DNA from 2 places in the Dehalobacter restrictus DSM 9455 genome. Region 2 is predicted to be linked to the other one. Evidence: riboswitches for the same ligand, from Rfam matches in the RefSeq annotation. Region 2 holds a riboswitch; the other holds the start of a gene.

Region 1 (11,199 bases), 1.1 Mb from region 2:
CACAGCCGGAGAACCTTTAAATCCGGATGTCTTTAACCGTTTTAAAAGCATTACCGGCTTAAGCATCTTAAATGGATTTGGCCAGAGCGAGACAACCGTGCTGGTTGCCAACTTTGAATGGCTGGATATCTATCCGGGAGCAATGGGCAAACCGAACCCGGCTTACAAGATCGATGTGGTCGATGAAAACGGAGCTCCATGCCCTCCGGGAGTCGAAGGAGAACTGGTCATCCGCGAGGCTGATTCCAATAAACCTGCCGGATTGTTCTGTGGGTACTACATGGATGAAACTGCTACCCATAAAGTGTGGTATGACGATACATACCACACAGGGGATATGGCCTACTGGGATGAACACGGCTTTTTATGGTTTGTTGGCCGCAATGATGATGTCATCAAGGCGTCCGGCTATAGGATCAGTCCTTTTGAAGTTGAAAGTGCACTAATTGAGCATCCCGCAGTCGTGGAGTGTGCTGTGACCGGCGCGCCGGATGCTGTTAGGGGAACGGTCGTCAAAGCGACTGTTGTGCTGGCCAAAGGCTATACGGCTTCTGAATTGTTAAAAAAAGAGATCCAAAACTATGTCAAAAAGGTGACGGCTCCGTATAAATACCCGAGAATTCTCGAATTTGTCGACGAACTGCCGAAGACGATCGGCGGCAAGATCAAACGCGCCCAGATCCGGCGTGAAGACACGGAAAAGTTTCAAGATAAAGAATAACTTTAACGTATACCCATCAATCATTGAATATTGTCTGATGCACCCCACAATCATCGTGGGGTGATTTTATGCCTTGAAAAGTAGTTGGATTTTCATGTAAAATGAACCATAAATAATCATCATGACAAAAGTAGATTTGAAAGTAATGATGATATATGTTGTTGCTAAAGAAAGGATAAACTGATGTTTCCGAGCGATTTAAAATATAGAATGCCTGCGGAATGGGCCAGACACGAACGTACCTTTATTTCCTGGCCGGTCGGGGCATCAATGTGTCATCCGGAAAATTACGAGGCTGTTTGCGAGGGTTATACCGACATTATTCGAGCTATCGGGGAATTTGAACCCGTCACCGTATTGGTAAACCCCAAAGAACGATTGCTGCTCGAAGGCCGCTTTCGGAACAGGCAGATCGAGCTCCTGCCGTTGGCGCATAATGATGCCTGGCTTCGGGATAACGGGCCGACGTTTATCGTCAATGATCAGGGAGATATAGCCGGCATCAACTGGCACTTCAATGCCTGGGGCGGCAAATATCCGGACTGGGATCTGGACAACCAGGTCGCACCGCAAATATTGAAGCACCTCGGCCTGAAACCGTTTGATGCGCCGCTGATTATGGAAGGCGGCTCGTTGCACGTGGATGGAGAAGGTACACTCTTGACAACGGCCGAATGCCTGCTCAATCCGAACCGCAACCCTGATCTTTCCCGGGAGCAGATTACGGAACTATTGAAGAAATATTTGAGTATCCACAAAGTCATCTGGCTGGGAAAAGGCTTATGTGGAGATGAAACAGACGGACATGTCGACAATATCGCCTGTTTTGCTTCGCCTGGCAAAATCCTGATTCAGGTCTGTGATGACCCTTGCGATCCGAATTATGCGATTACCCGGGAAAACCTTGCGGTGTTAAGCCGAGAAACGGATGCCAGAGGAAGAACCTTTGAAATCATCCCAATACAGCAGCCTCCCGCCGTATTTGCCGACGGTAAACGCCTGACGCTGAGTTATCTGAACTTTTACTTTGTCAACGGCGGAATTATTTTACCTGTATTTGGCGGCCAGGCTGCCGAAACAGATGCCCTGGCTATTCGGACCCTGAGCGGGATCTTTCCAGAAAGACGGATCCGCACCATTAATGGAATGGCAATTATTGGGGAAGGCGGCAATGTTCACTGTACAACCCAGCAGATGCCTGCTGTAAACCATTGAAGGTCAGTGTATGAATTGCCCGACAATATATACCAAAATCTGAAATAAAAATATAAACAAAGAGGAGAACGTAGCAGATACATCTGTTATATGTTGCGCTCTTCTGCGTTGTGGTTTTTTTCTGCATCATGTAAAATAGAAAATGCATACAAATTAACAAAATAGTAGAAACACCTGTAAGATCAGGTTCAGAACACACCGAAATCAGGCATTGGGAAGGAATATTAACGATGAGAAACGTCAAAGTGGCAGCAACCCAGATGCGCTGCACCAGTAACGTTGAAGAAAATATTGCGGGGGCGGAGACACTGGTCAGGGAGGCAGCAGCCCGGGGCGCGCAGATCATCCTATTGCAGGAGTTGTTCGAAACCCCGTATTTTTGTCAGAAAGAAAAATCGGATTTTTACCTTTATGCAGCAGAGCTAGAAGATAATCAAGCAGTCAGACATTTCCGGAAAATTGCCAGAGAGCTGGAGATCGTCCTGCCGATCAGTTTTTATGAGAAGAAAAACTACGCGCGCTATAATACGATTGCCGTGATTGATGCCGATGGTGAGATCCTCGGCAAATACAGAAAGAGTCATATCCCCGACGGGCCGGGCTATGAGGAAAAATTCTATTTTAACCCCGGTGATACAGGCTTTAAAGTCTGGCAAACGCGCTACGCCAAGATTGGAGTCGGCGTCTGTTGGGATCAATGGTACCCGGAAGCTGCCCGCTGCATGACCCTGATGGGGGCGGAGATCCTGTTATATCCGACAGCCATCGGTTCAGAACCGATGGATCAGGCGATCGATTCCAAAGACCATTGGCAGGCCTGCATGCTCGGCCATGCTGCCGCGAACCTGATCCCTGTGGTCGCATCCAACCGGATTGGTGTCGAGGAAGAGGATGATTCCAAAATCACCTTCTATGGTTCTTCTTTCATTGCCGGACCGCAGGGTAATAAGATAGCGGAGGCTGGACGAAACGAAGAAGCGGTTCTAATCGCGGAATTTGATCTGGACCAGCTCGAGGTTCAGCGGCTGGAGTGGGGGATCTTTAGAGACCGCCGGCCTGATCTATATGGAAGGATTTCTTCCTACGACGGGGAACTTTATTTATCAAAATAATCCATTATCTAACACGAATTTGTAGTTCTTAAATCTCGAGTATCTTATTAACCTTTATAAGGTGAGAGGAGGCTCTATATGAACAAAAGCGGCTTATTTTGGGGAATCATTCTAATCCTTACAGGAGGCTTGCTGCTTATAGATAATCTTGGCAACTGGCAAATCTTCAGTATGGAATTTCTTTGGCCGGTATTGATCCTTATTCTCGGGCTTGCTTTTGAATTCAACTATTTCAGTAAGAAAGAAAGCCCCGGATTGCTAGTTCCCGGTGGTATCCTTACCGTTATTGGTCTGTTGTTCATCTTTGAGACTTTTACACACTGGCAATTTTCCGGATATACCTGGCCGGTCTATCCGCTGGCTGTTGCAGTCGGTCTATTTCAACTCTATTTATTTTCCGGACGCCCGCGCGGTCTGCTGGTGCCTGTTTTTATTCTAACCGCTCTAGCGTGCATATCCTTTACTGGGATGTTTGTAACGTCAATTCAGCGCTATATAGATCTAGGCCTGGTGGTCCCGATCCTGCTGATTCTGGCAGGTCTGATCCTGATCATCCAAAGGAAAAAAACATGAACTAAATTTGGAAACCATGTAAGAAGAATCTGATCTGGATGATAATATCTATTGCATAATATTAATCAATAAATGTATGAATAGTCAGACTCTGAATATTCATACATTTATTGATTATTCATACATTTATTGACAGATTTCGTGTATTTTACTATAATTGAGTTAAAATCATATGATCCATTGGCAAACCTGTTGAAAAGCAGGGACGCAAAGCTACGAGTCTAAGTGCTGAAGCATATTGACAGTCGGGTTGCACACAGAAGATGAAAACCGCGGCTGCTTTGGCCGCGATTTTTTTTTCTGAGGAGGGGATTTAATATGACAGCGGATTCCATCGTTGCAGCCAGTATTTCAATTACCCTGGTCTTGTTGATATCTTACGGATTTTTATATTTTTCCGAGAAGAAACATTATTTCTTAGCATGGAGTCTTTCTGTCTTGATGCTCATGATAACCTATCTTTCCAGAACTGCATTGCTGGAAACCGACAGCCCGTCCGTGGTGCTTCAGATTATCAACTATGCCTCTTCGATCGCAGGGTACTGGCTGATATTCAAGGGTACGCTGTTGTTTTTTAGCAGAAGCTACCCGGTGTTTTGGGATATCGGCACGGGCTTTCTGATCGTTGCTTTTATATGTATTGCTGTTCAGGGAATCTCGGCAACCGCTCTTTTACTTCTATCTGTTGTCTGGATCATTGCATTATTATCCAAAGCTGCTATGACATGCTTAAAAGCAAAAACACCACAAGGCCCGATCCGAATAATACTTGGCTATACCTATATTTTTTGGGCCTTGTCGATTTTACTTTATCCGTTGTGCAAATTAATTAACGTTATTTCACCGTCTGTAGGTTATTTAGTTGCCGGTGTTGTTGGTCTGCTTGCTTATCTTAATATGCAGGCCCTGTATTTTCAAAGCATCCGGGAGGAGCTCGAAAGCAAAGAAGCAAATATCAGAAAACTTGTCATTTATGATAAATTAACGGGGGCCTACAGCCGTACCTATTTTGAAAATGTGCTGGAAGATTTCCTTGATAAAACCCTCATGCCTGCAACATTGGCCATGGGGGATTTTAATGGTCTGAAACTGATCAACGACACCTTTGGTCATGAAAAAGGGGATGAATTGCTTGCTGACGGGATCAGAATCATGCAAGAGACGATCGGCACTGAGAATGTGATTATCCGATGGGGCGGGGACGAATTTATCATTATCATGCCTGGTGTGCCGCTTGATCAGGCCGGCGTGTTTTTAAACAATATTAAAAATAATTTAAAAATCTCCCGCCCGCAAACGGTACCAATAGATATCTCGTTTGGCCTGACGGTTTATGAGAACAGGGAACAACCCCTGGCAAAAATGATCAGCCAGGCTGAGGAAAAAATGTATAGCAACAAATTAAATGAAAGCAAGAAATCCCGCCTTGCCATCATCGAGTTCCTGGAAAAACTGCTCTGGGAAAAAGATTATCAGACGGAAGCCCATGTCATGAGGCTGAAAAGTCTGGTCAGTAAATTCGGCAGTCAGATCGGCCTGTCCCCAAGAGAGATCGTCGAATTGGTCCAAGTTGCAATGCTGCATGATATCGGCAAGATCGGTGTTCCGGGGGAAATCTTAAAAAAACAAGGTGACTTGACCCCGGAAGAATGGAGCATTATGAAAAAACATTCCGAAATCGGCTATCGGATCACGCAGTCGTCCAGGGAATTAGCGCATGTCTCAGAAGCCGTTCTCGGTCATCATGAATGGTGGAATGGAAAAGGTTACCCGCAGGGGCTGAAAGAAGATGAAATCCCGCTGTTCTCGAGGATAGTTTCTATTGTTGATTCCTACGATGTGATCACGCATGAAAGGCCCTATAAACGGGCCATGGACCCCTATAGTGCACTTGTTGAAATCAATAAGTGCGCCGGCAAACAATTTGATCCGTATCTGGTTACTGTTTTTAACAAGATTATGCAGGAAGACCTTGTTGTGAATGATAGGTAACTGTAATTAACTCAACTTTCCCACCATTAAATAATGGTTAAAGCCATGATTTTTCTGACACATCAGGTTGCAAACAACAATCGTTCTTTGAAAGACCGTGGAATAGTGCTAAGAAAAGTATCCATAATCATATTGGCTAATTCCTGGCTTATGACAGGAAAATTGCTTAGAACACGCCTGAGAGTGTCGATTAACAATACTAATGCTTGAGAAAGTTTGAGATCTTCCATTTCATCACTGTAATAGTAAAATAGTTCTCCAATTGTCCTATCATCCTGAGTATTTCTGCTTTCAACTGCTAACATAATGTATCTTAGAAATACGATGGATGTTGCGGCTACCTGAGCATCATAGTTTCGTCCTTGGTATTCTTTAGCCAGAGCCAAATACGACTTGCATACTTTGAAGAAAACTTCTATGTCCCAGCGTTTGCCGTAAATACGGACAATTTCTTCTTCAGATAGCTCCAAGTCCGTACTCAGGAGGGCCAGCCAGTTTTTCGATCGTCTGTCCTGAACAAAAACAATTTTCACATCGGTTAAGTCTTGAATATTTTTGGTCTCACGTATTTGAACTGTTATTGAACCGATGATCCCTGTTTTAGCATCAGCAATATCACCTGCCAATTTACGAAGTTCCTGAAGGGGCTGCCATTTTCCGTTATAGTGGTAATGAATTTTCTCTGTAATCTTCAACATGCAAATAACATCGCGCTTTTCTTGTTTGACCCTTAAGATCGTCTTAGGATGGGCAAACCAGCTGTCAAAAAGAACGTACTTAGCTGGAATATGAGCAGCACAGTGGAGAAGATTAATCAAAGCATCGGTTGTACTCCCCATCGCCTCGGTTCTTCTTTTGTAAGCAATCGTTCGCTTATCCAAAGGCTTGGCCGGATTCAAGATCTTCTCCGGTTTCTGGGAACTTAAGAGTGAAAAACCAATAGGCAGAAATGTGTTTCCATCGGACCAGCCCAAAGTCAGCATTCGAAAGCCTTTCACAAATTTATGGGTTGTGTGGTCAAAGACCCGAGTCATCAGTTCAACTTTCTTACTTCGACTTCTGCTGTAAAGAGAATCATCAACAATGAGTACCGATTTCCGATCATCACTGGTCAAACCATTAACAAAATCAATGACCTTAGATGCTAGTAACAACAGGAGTTTTGACCAATTATAATGACCGGAGTTTAAGAAGCGATAGGCTGTATTTTTACGGAAAGATAATTCTTCGGGTTTCATTTCAAGTGTTCTAAAGAGATTCTTTCCGGTAAAAACAAGGGTGAAAAGTTCTTTTAAAATAGTCACACACGGAATTCCTGATTCTTTATAAAAATTGCAACGTTTAAGGAGCTTGGAAAATGAATTCTGGATAAAATATTGATCGATTCGTGAGGAAACAGCATTTTCGTTACTCGTCAAATCTGGTATAATACTGGTCATAGGAAACCTCCAAAGTACTGGTATTATTGGGTTTGTGGTTATTCTCATTATACCAGATTTGGTGGTTTCCTTGTTGTATTTAACCATACTTTCAAAGACTTTCAAGGTTTCAACCTACCCGACAGGGTGGGAAAGTTGAGTTAGTAACTTAATGGAGGAAACCAACATGATTTTAACAACGACACCGTCCGTAGAAGGACGCAGGATCACCGAATATTACGGGGTGATTACCGGAGAAGCCATTATGGGAGCCAATATTGTCCGCGATATTTTTGCGAGTATCACCGATGTGATCGGCGGTCGTTCCGGCACCTATGAAGAGAAACTGCAGGAAGCCCGCAATATCGCCTTGCGAGAAATGGAAGACCGGGCGTTCCAGATGGGAGCTAATGCCGTAGTCGGCATCGACCTGGATTAAGAGCCAACGGCAGCATGCTGATGGTCAGCACTTCCGGAACCGCCGTAAGAGTAGAGTAGTTCCCGGAATTCCAAAGATGCCCGCGGGTTTTGAACCGGCGGGTATTTTTCTGCAAGTTTATATAAGATTGAAGAGGAACGATCGCTAAAAAAGAGAAATATAAAAAATAATGGTTACTCTGTATCGCTTCAAGATTACTGTGATGATTTTCTTATAATTTTGGAACATAATAAAGATATCGATATATATCATAAATGTGACAGGTAAAAATAGGGGCAATGATAGGTGAGCTCTATGGATAATAAGAAAACGAAATGCCTAATCATTCATGGGTTTGGTGGCGGGGTACACGAAGTGAAGCCTTTGGCCGAATATTTGACTGCTCTTGGTTATGATGTTGTTTGTCCTATATTAAAAGGCCATTCAACAACCAGACATGAAATGAAAAAATCAACTTACATGGACTGGATAGATTCTGCTGAACGTGAACTTTTAAGATTGAAAGAAATTGGGGAAGAAATTCTGCTGATAGGGTTCTCCATGGGAGGGCTGATTGCATTTAATCTTGCTTGTAAACATGATATTAAGGGTATTGTGACAATCAATACCCCCATCTTTTATTGGAATATATACCAAGTGTTTCGTAATATTGCGGATGATATGAAGAACAAGAAGCCTAACCATATCAAGAGATATTTACAAGCAAAAAAGATCTCACCGTTTTTGTCTATGATCCAATTTTTGTTATTACTACACCAAACAAAGCCAAAATTAAAGGAAATAAATTGTCCAATCCTAATTATTCAGGCTGAAGATGATGATACTGTAAGAAGAAAGAGTGTGGATTATATCAATAAACATGTGTCGTCGGACAAGAAAAAGATTAGGTATTTCCCAAAAGGCGGTCATTTGATCCTTCTAAGTCCGACGGCTGAACAGGTGATGCTATGTATTGAAGATTTTTTGCAAATGTGATTGCAAAATGTTCCTATGATGTGCTTTTCTTATAACCTTTAAATAAATAATAGCGAAACAGTAGTCCTAGCGTAATCCCAAACACAATTGAACCGATCATTTCTGAATAATAATCATTGATCGGTCTAGGCGGAATAAAGTTACGCCCTTCAATAAGCCACATGAAAATGACTTCTAATGTTAACCAGTTTAATAAACTAATGCCAATACTTTTGACTATAAAATAGTCATGATTTAAGAATTTAAGTGCGTAGTAAAAAACAAGAGATAATACACAACCTAATATGATGGAATATATCGCTCCCAGGATAGCATTAGGCCTGTCCAATGTTATCATAAAGCTAGTAAGCTGATATACACTATACTTGGCAAACCCAAAAGTCATGAGGATTCTTGTCACGATTTCATAGGGAATCGTGGATAAAGCTCCCATAAACATAGCTAAAGTTGGTTTATCGTATTTCATCTTTCGTACTACCTCTTTATAAATGTTTGAGATTAGTATTCCCAATATATACATTTTTACAAGTATTTTTTTGCAATTCCTATGATGAGTTTTAGGAGGCCCATGCCCACCGCAGTCGGGGCAGGGCTTTTATTTTTTGAACTGTATGGGATAAAATGTAAAATTCGACAAAACATTCTATTATTCGCTGAAGGAATCTGGCGCTATTTGAAGAATTCTCCTTATAATTGATCAAGCTGAGGGAAATGTACCAGAAATGAATGAGAACTTTGACTAAAGACTACTTTCAGTAAGACAAACGGTAAATTTTTTTATTATGAAAGGGGTTTTTTAAGATGAACTATGAAGGTATTGCTAATTTGGTTCATGAATGTGTCAAAAATCCCAAGAATTTAATGACCAAGGATGACAAGTATGGTAAAAATGCTGTAAAAACCAGTGAGCTCTCTGTCATACAAAATGTTTTTTCCCGATGCGAAGTATCCGGGGGTACTGTGGCAATTGAAGTTGGTATCCTTGAGACGTGGTAATAAGCCATGATCCTTCAGCCCGATCAAGTTATTGATGCCGAAATTGTAAGAATCTTAAGGTCATCCGGACTGTGTTTGGAAATGGGCCGAATAATCCAAGCTTCGCTAAATGCCGACAGCCCAACGGGTGAGTTGTTTAGGTGGGCTCATTTGACCAGTATGTGCTGTGAGTGTATAGGCGGGGATACGGAGACTGCGCTGCCAGGGGCCATAAGTATGGAGTTATTTGCCCTGGCAGCGGATATTTTTGATGATATACAGGACAAGGATCATGATGATTTGCCCTGGCGTCAGATCCCTGAGGCCAATGCCATTAACTTGGCCAATTGTCTTTTAATGCTGAGTTTTGAGGCTATAGCCGCAATACCGGATGATAGGATTTACAGGGAAGTCTGCACAGCGCTGCAGCGTATGGGAACCACGGCCAGTAACGGGCAGTTCCTGGAGTTTCTCTATACTGACAGCCAGCGGGTATCGCTGGAACAATACTTTGATATGGTAAGGCAAAAGTCCGGCAGTATAACTGCTTGTGCTTGTAAAATTGGGGCCATCCTTGGAAATGCCACGGAAACGCTTGCAGAGTCCATGGCCAAGTTTGGTCTCAACTTCGGGATTATGAACCAAATCCGTAACGATCTCAATGATTTTCTGGATTTTGAAAAAAAGAAAGATTTTGTTAGCAATAAGAAAACCCTGCCGTATGTGTATTTATGTCATACACTCAAGGGTGAAACAGCCGGACAGTTTAAGCGTTTAACACAATGTTACACCGGAGAATCACAAGCGTTTAGAGATAAAGAAAAACATCTGTTAAAGCAGATAGCTACCGAAGAAGGGGTTGCCCAGTACTGCTCCGTAATGTTTGAAATTTACCGTCAAAAAGCTCGGGAAATTCTAGAGACCATTCCTGTTCCGGAAAAACAGAAGGAGAAGATGATCAATCTTGTGGGGTAGATTCATTAACCGGCAAATTTATTATATTGCGAGTATCGTCTTTATTGTGTTGGGGCTGGTTTATTTTTCTGCTTGCCTACAGCAACCTTACATTGGGCTAAATTTAGAGAACGTCAATGGTCAATGGCTGATAACATTTTGCGATACCCACGGAGAAGGCTATCGCTCCGGTATTGAGCTGGGGGACCAGATCCTGAAAATTAACGGGGGGGACCCAGGGGAATACGATATAGTTCAAAAATGGAATCTAATGGAAGGCACTTCCTCGATTGAATTTTGTAAGCAGGGTGAACTTTCAGCTCTGGAGATTATAATACCCAAACACTTTGATTTACTCACAGTTATGAGCGAAAGCCCTACGTTTCTTTTAGGGTTCATTTTTTGGCTTTTAGGTTTTTTGACCTGGATTAAACGCCCTTTTCTGCGACAGGCCCGTACTTTATTCTGGCTGCTATGGTTGTTTGGCTTGGTGATTCTTCTTACCTACGCTTCCGGCCGTTGTCTGTTTTTCGCTAAAGAATTGGAGTATATAGCGTTTTCGGCAGCACCTGTATTGTTGATTGCTTTTTTTTCCATTTTTCCTGTTCTCAATAAAAATTGGATCAATACATACAGCTGTAAAATCGCTGTTATTCTATCTGCGATTATTCTTATCCTGACTGTCCTACAGTCTTTGGGGTTAGTCCATCTTGCGAGTTTTATCAGAAAACTGGCATTGTCCAATATGCTTATCGGAATTCTTATTTCGGTATGGAACCTAGTCCAAGTCATGAGGCTACACAAAGACCGGCCGGAAAAAAATGA
Region 2 (11,199 bases):
TAAAGGCAGAAGATAATAATGTGACTTCCTTGATCACAATTGCGGATACCTTTATTTCAAGCATGTACAATGTATCTTATAAAGAAAGTAATAACGGCGAAAAAAGCTTGAAATTATATACCATGGAAAGACAAAAAACATTCACGGAAAATAAATTTATCGATAAATTTAACAAACAGTTACAGGATAACCAAATAATTAGTCACTATATAGGTCAATCGGAAAATATAACTCCAAAAATTTGGTTTAATCAGGAAATGACATTATGTAGGCTATTATATACGTTTGATTTAAAATATTCATCTGCATCCCAAGCATATCTTGAAAATAACAAAGTAAAATTAGATAATCTATATCGATCTCAAATTGTAATATATGCTCAATTCGAAGATAATGCATGGAAAATTTATAATGTAAAGCAATTATTCTTTTAGTATTGACTGATGAGTCAGATGGGGGTAATATCAATTTAACATTATGTATTTTAGAAAGAAGAGGTTAATCATGAGAAAGGTACTTAATATATCTTTAGCATTTGTGTTATTGTTGCCTGCTCTATGCTTCGGAGCTGATTTGAAAACCCCTGATCCTATGCCTATTAATAAAATAGAATTTAAAGATATACAAAAGGAAGTCCTTGATAGAAGTCCAAGTGTTCGAATTCAAAATGAAGCGTTAGCAATTACTAAGCTACTAAAATCAAATTCTGAAGATACAACAGACCAGCTCGAAAATCAAATAGCACAGACTGGCCAACAGATTAACAACCTAGCTTCTGTCGCAAATACTCCTCAATATAGTGATGCAGGGATTCCAGCAAACGTCTTGGCGTTGCTAAACAATAATCTTACTTTAATAAAAAATTTATACAGTTATAATGCTACTCAATTACGGCTTACAAATAACTCTCAAGCAGTACAATATGATTCAACGAGTTCAAACAATGATGTTGATTATACAATTGAGAGTGCAGAATTAACAACAGAGAAAAATAATTACGTTAATGTAAAGAGTTTTCAGGATGATATTTTTTTGAGTTATTATTTACTCCAGATACAAAAACAAGACATACAGAATTCAATCGACACAAATAGCAAAAAGAAAGAAGTTTTAGAACTGCAGAAAAAATTAGGAATCGTAACTAATAGTAGTGTAATTGCTTTTAATAATCAATTAGAAAGCTATAAAAACTCGTTAAGCGCTACAAATACTCAAATAGAAGGAATCATTCGTTTAGCAAATTTGATGCTGGGGCAAGATAGTAATACTTCTCTAACTTTTGGTGATCTACCGAACTTAAAGGAATACTCTGTAAGTGCTCTTAATTATTCGAAAGACTATGAAGAAGCATTAGCTAATAACTATGGGATAAAAATACAACAAATCAGCTGTGATCAAAAATATGATGCAGCGGATAGATTATCATCTAAAGATAAGGATGACACAAGTCGGTTACAAGCGGAGGCAAACTTGGCAACAGAGAACAGAAAATTACAAGTTCTTAAGGATCAATTTAAAAGTGATTTTAAGAAACTTTATGATTCAATAGTCACGAAAGACGAAGAACTAAAACTAGCCATAAGGGATTTAGATAAAAAAAGTTCCGACTATGTTGAATACCAAAAGAAATATGAATTAGGCTTAATTTCTAAAATTGGGATCAGCTCTGCTACATCGCTTGGAGATAGCAAGTTAGCTTATGAATCCCAGAAAAATAAGGTTCAAAAAGCGGAAATCGAGTTATATCAATTGTATAACCAGTATGAGTGGCTAAAAAAAGGTATATAGTTTAATTTTTGAAAGTTTCAGATCATGCAAACCTCTATGCTGATGTGGATAAGAGCATCGTGTAGAGGTTCTGTTATATACTAAAAGAAAAACGTAAACGCTTAATAACTTAGTGTATGGAAACATCCCTTAAGTTGTGTAAGCGTCAAAGACACCGTCACATAGAATAGCAGCCTTGAAGGTAGTACAATCACATTAAATAGGGTTGAAAAAGTTGAAAAAGTTTGCACACTTTTTCAACTAATAACGGAGTGGTTGTATGGATATACAAAAAGTCACAGCAGCGTACCGACGATCACAGTGGATGCAGGTGATACAGGAACGACAATGCAGCGGCAAGAGCATTAACGATTTCTGCCAGGAGAAAGGAATAAGTAGGCATGCATACTTTTATTGGCAACGACAGTTACGAAAGGCTGCATGTATGGAACTTTCAGAACGGAAGGAAGAAACCGTCGTAAGCTGTGTCCCGGAAGGATGGATGCAACTTTCCCAAGGTCAAGAAGTGAAATCAACGCTGGATATTGAAGTCGGTGGCTGTCACGTTACCGTGGATGCACATACAGATCCTGAACTTCTGAAAAAAGTCTGCCGCATATTGAGGATGCTGTAATGAGATTCAATGACAAACCCGTGTACATCTGCTGCGGGCATACCGATATGAGAAAATCTATCAATGGGCTCATGGCGCTGGTTAAAGACGACTTTTCCCTCGATCCGTTTTCTGAAGCATTGTTCGTGTTCTGCAACCGTCATCGGAACAGAATAAAAATTCTGGAATGGGACGGCGACGGATTCTGGTTGTATTTCAAGCGTCTGGAGCGCGGACATTTTCGCTGGCCAGCAAAGGGAGACAGTGCCACCATGGTTCTTGAAACCAAAGAATTATCTTATCTTATCGAAGGTGCGAAACTGGAGAAAAAACTCAAACGGGAAGAAGTTTTCGAGCGGCAAATCTCTTAAAATATTTATCTTGGAAGAGTGCTTTAAACCGCATGAAATCTAGCTTTTTCGCGGTTTTTCTGGTATGATTTACTTATGAAAACGCAAGAAACTTCAGCAGGAAAACTGCTTGAAATAATTGAAGAAAAGGACCGCAAAATTGCTGAATTAGAACAGCAAGTCGCGTGGTTTATGTCACAGATCCGCCTTGCAAAGCATAAACAATTTGGCGCATCAAGTGAACAGACTGACGGTATTCAGCTGCTCATATTCAACGAGGCCGAATCAAATGCCGATATGACCGTGCCGGAACCGAAGCTTGCTGAGGTAAAGGCGCATTATCGCAAACGGACACGCCTCACAACGGATAAATTGCCAAAGGATTTACCTGTTGAGGTAATTGAACACACGCTTCCGGCAGAAGATTGTATCTGCCCGAATTGCAGCAGTCAGTTACATACGATGGGGAGGGAAACTCGCGAAGAATTAAAGGTCATTCCTGCCAAAGCAATCATTACACGGCACGTACGGCATATTTATTCCTGCCGTCATTGTGAAGGAACTGCCGAACATGTTCCTATCATAAAAGCAGATATGCCGGAACCTGTCATTAAAGGCGGATTTGCATCCCCCGAGACAATAGCCCATATCGCGATACAGAAATTCATGATGGCGTCCCCACTATACCGACAGGAGCAAGAGTGGAAACAAAAAGGCATCCTGCTTTCCCGGCAGACGATGTCAAACTGGTTAATCAAGGCCAGTGAAAACTGGCTGGAACCGATATATGAAGAGATGAAACAACGATTATGTGAGCATGAAGTGTTGCATGCAGACGAATCTACCTTACAAGTGTTGAAAGAACCGGGAAAGACGGCGCAGTCAAAGAGTTACATGTGGTTGTATCGTACCAGCGGAGATACATTACACCCGATTGTAATTTATGACTATAAGCCCGACAGAAAACATACCCATCCTGAAAAATTTCTGAAAGATTTTAAAGGATACCTTCACACAGATGGATACGAAGGGTATCATAAGCTTCCTAAAAACATCATTGTTGTGGGCTGCCTGGCACATCTTAGGCGGAAGTTTTTCGATGCCTTTAAAACCCTGCCCAAGGAAAAACAACCACAGTCCAATGCGGCAAAGGGTGTTGCTTACTTAGACAGACTGTTCCACCTTGAAAAACAGTTTGCTTCCCTTGCCCCGGATAAACGCCTTCAAGAGCGTAAACGCCTATCAGGGCCTGTGTTTGATGAATTTTACAATTGGATCAATGGGCTTGCTGTTTTGCCTAACACCCTTCTTGTAAAGCGCTACATTATGCTAAGTCCCAACAAAAATATCTTGAGAGATACCTGCTGGACGGACGTCTTGAAATTTCAAACAACCGTGCGGAACGGAGTATTAAACCTTTTGTAATCGGTCGAAAGAACTGGATCTTTACTAACACACCAAACGGTGCCAGGGCCAGTGCCATTTATTACAGCCTGATTGTGAGTGCAAGAGAAAATGGCTTGAATCCATTTGAATATTTAACGTGGATTTTTACAAATGCCCCTAACTTAGGAAGAGCAGGTTACATATCTGAAATTACAGACTTTTTACCTGGTAGTGCAGCCTTGCCGAAGAAAGTATTCACCCCGCAGCTTGGTAACGCAAGTCCGGAAAAATATGTGTGGGAGGAAGACTGATGAAGGTTGGAAAACATACGGCGTTTATGATAGACTTTATCTCCGATTTTGCAGATGGAAAGATATCACGATATCTCTTCGAAATAGATTATTCGGGCTATGTTATTGAGCATTTTCCAAAGATGAAAAAGGAGGATTCTCGTTTAGCGCGAAAATTCGTTACCACTGTCGATAATGTATTCGAATATGCTCAAGCTAACACCATATCTGATGATGATTTTAGGATAATGGCTAACAATGCTCTGTGCGATCTTCTTGGAGTAGATGAGCCTGACTTCATGTAGCTCACGTCTGAATGGGTTTGACGCTTACTCAGGGACAATTTATAGTGCCAAAACAATGAACGTTTGTTCCAGTGTTACATATCCTGTTGAAGAAATTCGTGTCAACGTTGGTGATAAGGTGAAAGCAGGTCAGATTATGGCAGTATTGGATACGGAATCACTATCTACGGACTTAGATAAAGCCCAGCTGACTTTAAAGGTGTTAGCGGTATAATAAAATACAGCAAAAATGGCCAATAGAAATGCAGCAAAAGCGGCCACCGAATACAGCACTCTAAATAGAAAATGGGACGTGTTACAGGAATGTTTTGAAGCCCTGAGTGGAATGCCAAAAGAACTTGTTTTTGATCAGGACCGGTTACTGGCAGTCGATGAAAACTATGGTGACATTATCTTCACCCGAGAATTTGAACAGTTTAGGTTAGCCAGCGGATTTGAAGTCTATCTCTGTCGCGGGGCCGACCCTGAAAGCAAGGGTAGAATTGAAGCAACCGTCAAATACTTTAAAAACGGTTTTGCCAAGAACCGTCAATTTGTAGAGATAGATATGTGGAATGAGAGTTTTAGCGAATGGCTGGAAAGAACCGGCAACGCCAAAATTCACTCCATAATAAAAAAAGTACCGGCAGAAGTCTTTGAGCAAGAAAGACTATTCCTAAAACCGGTACCCCAAACAATAAAATCTTATGAGTCCATTCTAACAAGAGATGTGCATAAGAACAATACCATATTTTACAAAGGGAACCGGTATACGCTGCCTCTTGGAACCTACCAACCAGGCCGGAAAGTAACCCTGGACATAGAAGGCGACAGCCTTAAAATCCGGGATGATTTTGACGGATATCTTATCGCCGAACATAAGATTTCAAAGAGCAAGGGGCAATTAGTACAAAACAATAACCATAAACGGGATAACACTAAGAAACTTGACGATTTACAAGATAATCTTCTTGAAAAGCTGGGTTCAAGCGAGGATGCCTGTATTTTCCTAACCCAGATCCGTTATTTAAAATCCAGGTATGCCAGGGACCAATTCAACCTGATGGAACAAACAATTTCGACCCATACGGAATCAACAGTCAAAAAAGCTCTGGAATATTGCCTGATGCATAGTCTTTTTTCTGCAGTAGAATTCCGCAATGCTGCTCAATATTTTGAAGCCAACCTTCAGATAGAACAAGAGAAAGTAAGCCAGAATCCTAAAGTCACTTTACTAAAAACCTACATGAATACCAAGAAAAGGCCGTTATCCGAGTATGCCCGGTTCACGAAGGGGGGTGACTCACAATGACCCTCCTGCAGGAAGTACAAGAACAATTGTCCGTCTTATCGCTAAAGAAAGCCTCCCAGGGCCTGGAAAAAATCATGGAAAAAGCTCAAATGGAAGATTGGTCAACGCTCAAGACACTAAACATGCTGCTTGCTGAAGAACGCCAGGCCAGATGGGATAAAGCCAGAGAAAAAAGACTGAAAATCGCAGGATTCCCCTATATGGCAACCATAGAAGAGTTCGACTTCGCTTTTCAGACCAGTGTAACCAAAAAGCAAATGGTACAGTTACAGGAACTAACCTGGCTGGAAAGTGCATTTAACATTATGTTTTTAGGCCCGCCCAGCGTTGGGAAAACCCACTTGGCAGTATCGCTGGGAATTGCGGCAGTAAATGCTGGCTACAAAGTAATATTCATCCATATGGATCAATTGATCCATGCCTTAAAAACTCAGGAGATATCCGTAAAGGGCAAGTACAAACTAAAGAGACTCTATGCCGCCGAATTGGTCATCATTGATGAGGTTGGATTTCAGCCGGTAAACAGAAATGAGGCAAACTTGCTGTTTGGGGTAGTAAACCAGCTGTACCAGCAGACATCCATCATTCTTACATCAAACAAAGGACTTGTAGAATGGGGAGAATTTATGGGTGATCCGGTAATAACCGCAGCCATGCTGGACAGGCTGATGCACAAATGTGAAATATTTGATATGGACGGTGATAGTTACAGGCTTAACCACAGGGAAAGAATATTAAAAAAATAATCTCAGTAAGGGTAGGTAAAGGCCGACGCTCCTGTAAAACCTCCATTCGGGCTACGCCCTCTTTCCGGTTTTACAGGAGCAGGTCCTAACTTAATACCAGGATAAATCTATTTATGTAAAAATAGTGGCCAAGTGCTGCATTTTAAATGGCCAAAAATGATGTATTTTTATTGACCGTTTACAAAAGGCAGCAGAGAGGGATATTACTACGAAATCAACTGATTATGAGAACAATAAAGTACTTTATGAAGAAGGTGCTGTGTCTTTGCTAGATTTGAACAATTCTTTAAATGCGCTGGAAAATGCTAAGGATACTTATCATGAGGCTGAAACAAATCAGAATGATTTAAAGAAGAAGCTGACGGATTGTAATATCGTTGCGCCGACCAGCGGTACTGTAACGGAATCAAATGCTGAAGTTGGCTTAGCACCTAGTGGAATACTCTTTGTGATTGAAGATGCAGGAGATTTATTTGTTGCAGCAAAAGTAAAAGAGTTTAACATCAGCAAGCTTAAGGTGGGGCAAGAAGTCCAGGTCAAGACCAATGTTACAGGAAATAATAGTTTTAAAGGGACACTGTCTTATATATCGCCGAAAGCGGTCAGCGATTCCAGTTCAACTAATGTTGAGTTTGAAATCAAAGTCAAAATTTCAAATCCGGATCCTTTGATGAAAATAGGAATGAATGCCTTTCTAAGTATCATCGTGACTTCCAAGGACAATGTATATACTGTTCCTTATGATACAGTGATAACTGGTAAAAATGGTCAAAGTACAGTTTATACCCTAAAAGACAATACGGTTATCCAAGTTTCAGTTAAAACCGGAATTGAAAATGACACAAATATCGAAATTGTCGGAGAAGGTTTGCAAGATGGGATGAAGATCGTTACCAATCCAGGAAGTGTCATACTAGGGCAAAAAGCTGATATAGGAACTGATCAAGCTGCAGCTGGGGAAATTAAGGCTCAGCGGGCAAATAACAATCAATCACAATCTTCAGGAAAACAGACACCACCAGCAGGAACAGGAACACCTCCGACTAGGCCAGAAACGAACTGAAGCAGGGAATTGAAGAAATAGGGGTGGTGTGTGTTCATGATAAAAATAAATGACCTGACCAAAAAGTACTACATTGGTAAGCCAAATGAACTTACAATTTTAAAAAGCATCAATTTGAATATTAAAAAAGGCGAATTTGTAGCAGTTGTTGGGGCCTCTGGTTCCGGCAAGAGCACGTTGATGAATATAATCGGTGCTTTAGATCGGCCGACGTCCGGGGTTTACAAGCTTGGGGGAATTCCGATTCAGGATATGAACCAAAACCAATTATCTGAAATACGGAATAAAAAAATTGGATTTGTCTTCCAGACATTTAACCTAATTCCTAGAATTAACGCTTTAAACAACGTAGAATTGCCTTTGTTCTATATGGGAATTCGCAAAGAACAAAGAAAACAAAGAGCTATGGCTTTATTAGAACTGGTTGGGATGAAGGATAGAATGATGCATATGCCTAATGAGCTTTCCGGAGGACAAAAACAAAGGGTTGCAATCGCCAGGGCTTTAGCCAATGATCCGTCAATTATTTTGGCAGATGAGCCTACTGGTGCGCTGGACTCGCAAACAGGATTATTGGTCATGGATATTTTTTTAAAAGTCCATCGCGAAGAGCATAAGACGATTGTCCTGATCACACACAATCATGAATTAGCGGAGCGTACGGATAGACTGATAACAATCAGTGATGGAATGATCATCAGTGACAATTCTCGCAGCAATAGACAATTGGTTAAGGAGGCAAACCTATGATCTTGGAAAACATCATATTGGCCATTGCCTCTTTAAAAGCAAATAAAATGAGAGCCTTATTAACAATGCTTGGGATCATTATTGGTATCACTTCTGTAATTGCAATTGTAACGATCGGCAATGCCGTTACGGCATCTGTCAATTCAAATTTATCTTCTTTTGGGACAAATAACATTACCATTTCAATTAGGGAGAAATCTGAAAAACAACGGACGATGTCTTTATTGGGACCCGTTAGTGGTGCGGCAGGCGGAGCACCGTCTGGAGCTGGAGGACCTCCGGGAATGAGAGGAAGCGGAAATACCTCGGAACCTGAAGACTCGGATTTGATTTCAGATAAAATGATTGAACAAATAAAGGAAGCTTTTCCCGCTGACATAAAAGGTGTATCGTTGGAATCTTCTGTTGGTAGTGCAACTGCCAAAGATGGAGATCTCTATGCCAATATTACCATGACCGGAACCAACGCAGATTATTTATTGGCGAATAATTTGGAGATCCTAAAAGGACGGTACCTATCAGAGAAAGACGTAAGAAATTATCGAAATGTTGCAATCGTATCCGATAAATTTGTGGAAAATATGTTTCCGGATGGCACTGATCCGCTCTCCCAAGACGTAAAAATATATAAGACCAATTCTATTGAATTGTATACGATTATAGGGGTATATAAATATGAACAATCAAGTATGGGTCAGGTAAGCACGGCTTCAGAGGAAGATCTGTCCACTAATCTTTATATCCCGATATCCACAGCAAATCTGGATGCGTCCCAGAAGAACTATTCCCGAATTACGGTAGTGGCAAGCGGGGATACGGACGTACTGGCTTTTACAACCCAGCTGACGACTTATTTTGATAACCTTTATAAAAATAATTCAGTATGGGGTGCAAGGGTAAATAGTATGGAGACGCAGTTAAATTCAATTTTAAGTGTTATTAGTACGATTTCCTTAGCTATTGCGTTTATTGCCGGAATTTCTTTACTCGTCGGAGGAATTGGGGTAATGAACATCATGCTGGTATCTGTCACCGAGAGAACAAGAGAGATTGGTACCAGGAAAGCTTTAGGTGCCAAAAACTTTCACATCCAATTTCAATTTGTCACGGAAGCAGTCATCATTTCCGGCATCGGGGGGGGCATCGGCATTATTATTGGCACCCTGGTCGGCACGATTGTCTCTGTTGTATTAAAGGCTCCTGTGACAATATCCATACCGGTAACAATTATTAGTGTTTTATTTTCTATGGCGATCGGCGTATTTTTTGGTTTCTATCCGGCCAATAAGGCAGCTAAACTTGATCCCATTGAAGCGTTGAGATATGAATAATAGTTCCGTTAATAAACCTGTTTAGATTTGTTCTAAGCTCATTAAGAAAAGAACTGACATGATAAATAATAAATTGGTCAGCATTTTGAAACGATCTGTTATTGAATATGAAGTTGCATTGCTCTATAATTACCCGACCATGAGACGAAAGTCTCATTTTTTATACCCCATTGGTCTGGAATAAGTCCAAAAACATTGATTTTCAAAGTAATTCTGTACTATAATGGCCTCAGCCAAAACGATAATGGCAAATCCGTCGAAAGACGGAGACGCAAAGCCACGGGTCTAACACCGAAAGGTTATGACAGCCGGGCTACCGAAAGGGGTAGATAGAATGATCCGTAAGAAGATTCTCGTTTCAATTCTTTGTGTTTTTCTAATCATTGCGGTCGCTCCAACCTGTGTATTTGCTGAAACAACCACGGATGGAACCACAGTTATCGAGGATGTTTCAACGAGTACTCCTGGTACGCCCACAGAGCCCGCTACAGATTCAACAGCTGCTGACCCGACAACATACACGGCAACAACCGATTTAACGACGACTGATACTACAACAACAGATGCAGTAACAACCGACTCCACAATAACGGATTCCACCGTCCAGGCCTCGACAGCAGATGAAGCCGGCGTAACGCCGGACAGCTGGCTCTATTCACTTGAACAGATGATTGAAAGTGTCCAGGTTGCTGTAACTTTTTCTGATGAAGGAAAAGCGGAACTGCTCGTTGAGTTTGCCAATGAAAGGCTCGCCGAAGCGGAAATCATGTCCGAACAAAACCAGTTGGATTTGATGGAACAGGCTCTGAAAGCGTACTCGGATACGATAAAGAAAGCCAACTTCCAGGTACAGCAGATGATCGAAGACAACGAAGTAGCTGAAGGTACGGATACGACGGCTACAGACGCTGCTGCGGATGATGGGACCGTCACGACTTCCACAGATGAAACAGTCGCAGAGGACACGGCAGCAACTGACATAGAAGAGAATACGGTGATCAGCAATCTGCTTGCCAGCATTGAGCTTGTTCAACGCGATGCAGATAAAGTCGTCTTAAAAATCAGCGGCAATCTGACAGAAGATCAGGCTGAGATCATGCAGAATATCATCAAAGCCGAAGTTCAAAACACCATTGCGATCAAAGCTTATGTGGCTGCCAAAAAAGCCTATGGGGATGCGGTGCAGCAATTTGCAGCGGCCAAAGCAGAGTTGGGTGAAGCCCGTGCTTCAGGTGACGAGGCTGCCATTGCCGTTGCCCTGGAAAAAGTCGAACAGGCTGAACAGTACAAAAACGACATGCAGGAGC

Evidence for each region. Region 2 has a riboswitch for cyclic di-GMP ahead of DEHRE_RS12460 (DUF5667 domain-containing protein). Riboswitches for the same ligand answer to the same signal wherever they lie in the genome.
Region 1: another riboswitch for cyclic di-GMP. It lies ahead of DEHRE_RS07365 (diguanylate cyclase); the one in region 2 lies ahead of DEHRE_RS12460 (DUF5667 domain-containing protein).

What each region holds. Positions count from the first base shown of each region.
Region 1 covers NZ_CP007033.1:1,519,158-1,530,356, reverse strand. Annotated here, with positions in the region: gene DEHRE_RS07385 (AMP-binding protein) at 1-721, shown strand, start outside; gene DEHRE_RS07380 (agmatine deiminase family protein) at 905-1,936, shown strand; gene aguB (N-carbamoylputrescine amidase) at 2,167-3,048, shown strand; gene DEHRE_RS07370 (LiaF transmembrane domain-containing protein) at 3,127-3,621, shown strand; cyclic di-GMP riboswitch class I at 3,794-3,879, shown strand; gene DEHRE_RS07365 (diguanylate cyclase) at 3,940-5,613, shown strand; gene DEHRE_RS07360 (IS4 family transposase) at 5,676-7,052, opposite strand; partial or broken gene DEHRE_RS07355 (heavy metal-binding domain-containing protein) at 7,219-7,529, shown strand; gene DEHRE_RS07350 (alpha/beta hydrolase) at 7,765-8,445, shown strand; gene DEHRE_RS07345 (hypothetical protein) at 8,459-8,911, opposite strand; gene DEHRE_RS07340 (hypothetical protein) at 9,247-9,441, shown strand; gene DEHRE_RS07335 (polyprenyl synthetase family protein) at 9,448-10,395, shown strand; gene DEHRE_RS07330 (sensor histidine kinase) at 10,385-11,199, shown strand, end outside.
Region 2 covers NZ_CP007033.1:2,593,884-2,605,082, reverse strand. Annotated here, with positions in the region: gene DEHRE_RS12515 (hypothetical protein) at 1-434, shown strand, start outside; gene DEHRE_RS12510 (TolC family protein) at 505-1,788, shown strand; partial or broken gene tnpA (IS66 family insertion sequence element accessory protein TnpA) at 2,048-2,194, shown strand; gene DEHRE_RS15380 (hypothetical protein) at 2,213-2,401, shown strand; gene tnpB (IS66 family insertion sequence element accessory protein TnpB) at 2,401-2,751, shown strand; gene tnpC (IS66 family transposase) at 2,827-4,155, shown strand; gene DEHRE_RS15680 (IS66 family transposase) at 4,092-4,427, shown strand; gene DEHRE_RS12490 (hypothetical protein) at 4,427-4,711, shown strand; gene DEHRE_RS12485 (Mu transposase domain-containing protein) at 4,941-6,002, shown strand; gene istB (IS21-like element helper ATPase IstB) at 5,999-6,748, shown strand; gene DEHRE_RS12475 (efflux RND transporter periplasmic adaptor subunit) at 6,912-7,811, shown strand; gene DEHRE_RS12470 (ABC transporter ATP-binding protein) at 7,848-8,561, shown strand; gene DEHRE_RS12465 (ABC transporter permease) at 8,558-9,892, shown strand; cyclic di-GMP riboswitch class I at 10,129-10,213, shown strand; gene DEHRE_RS12460 (DUF5667 domain-containing protein) at 10,227-11,199, shown strand, end outside.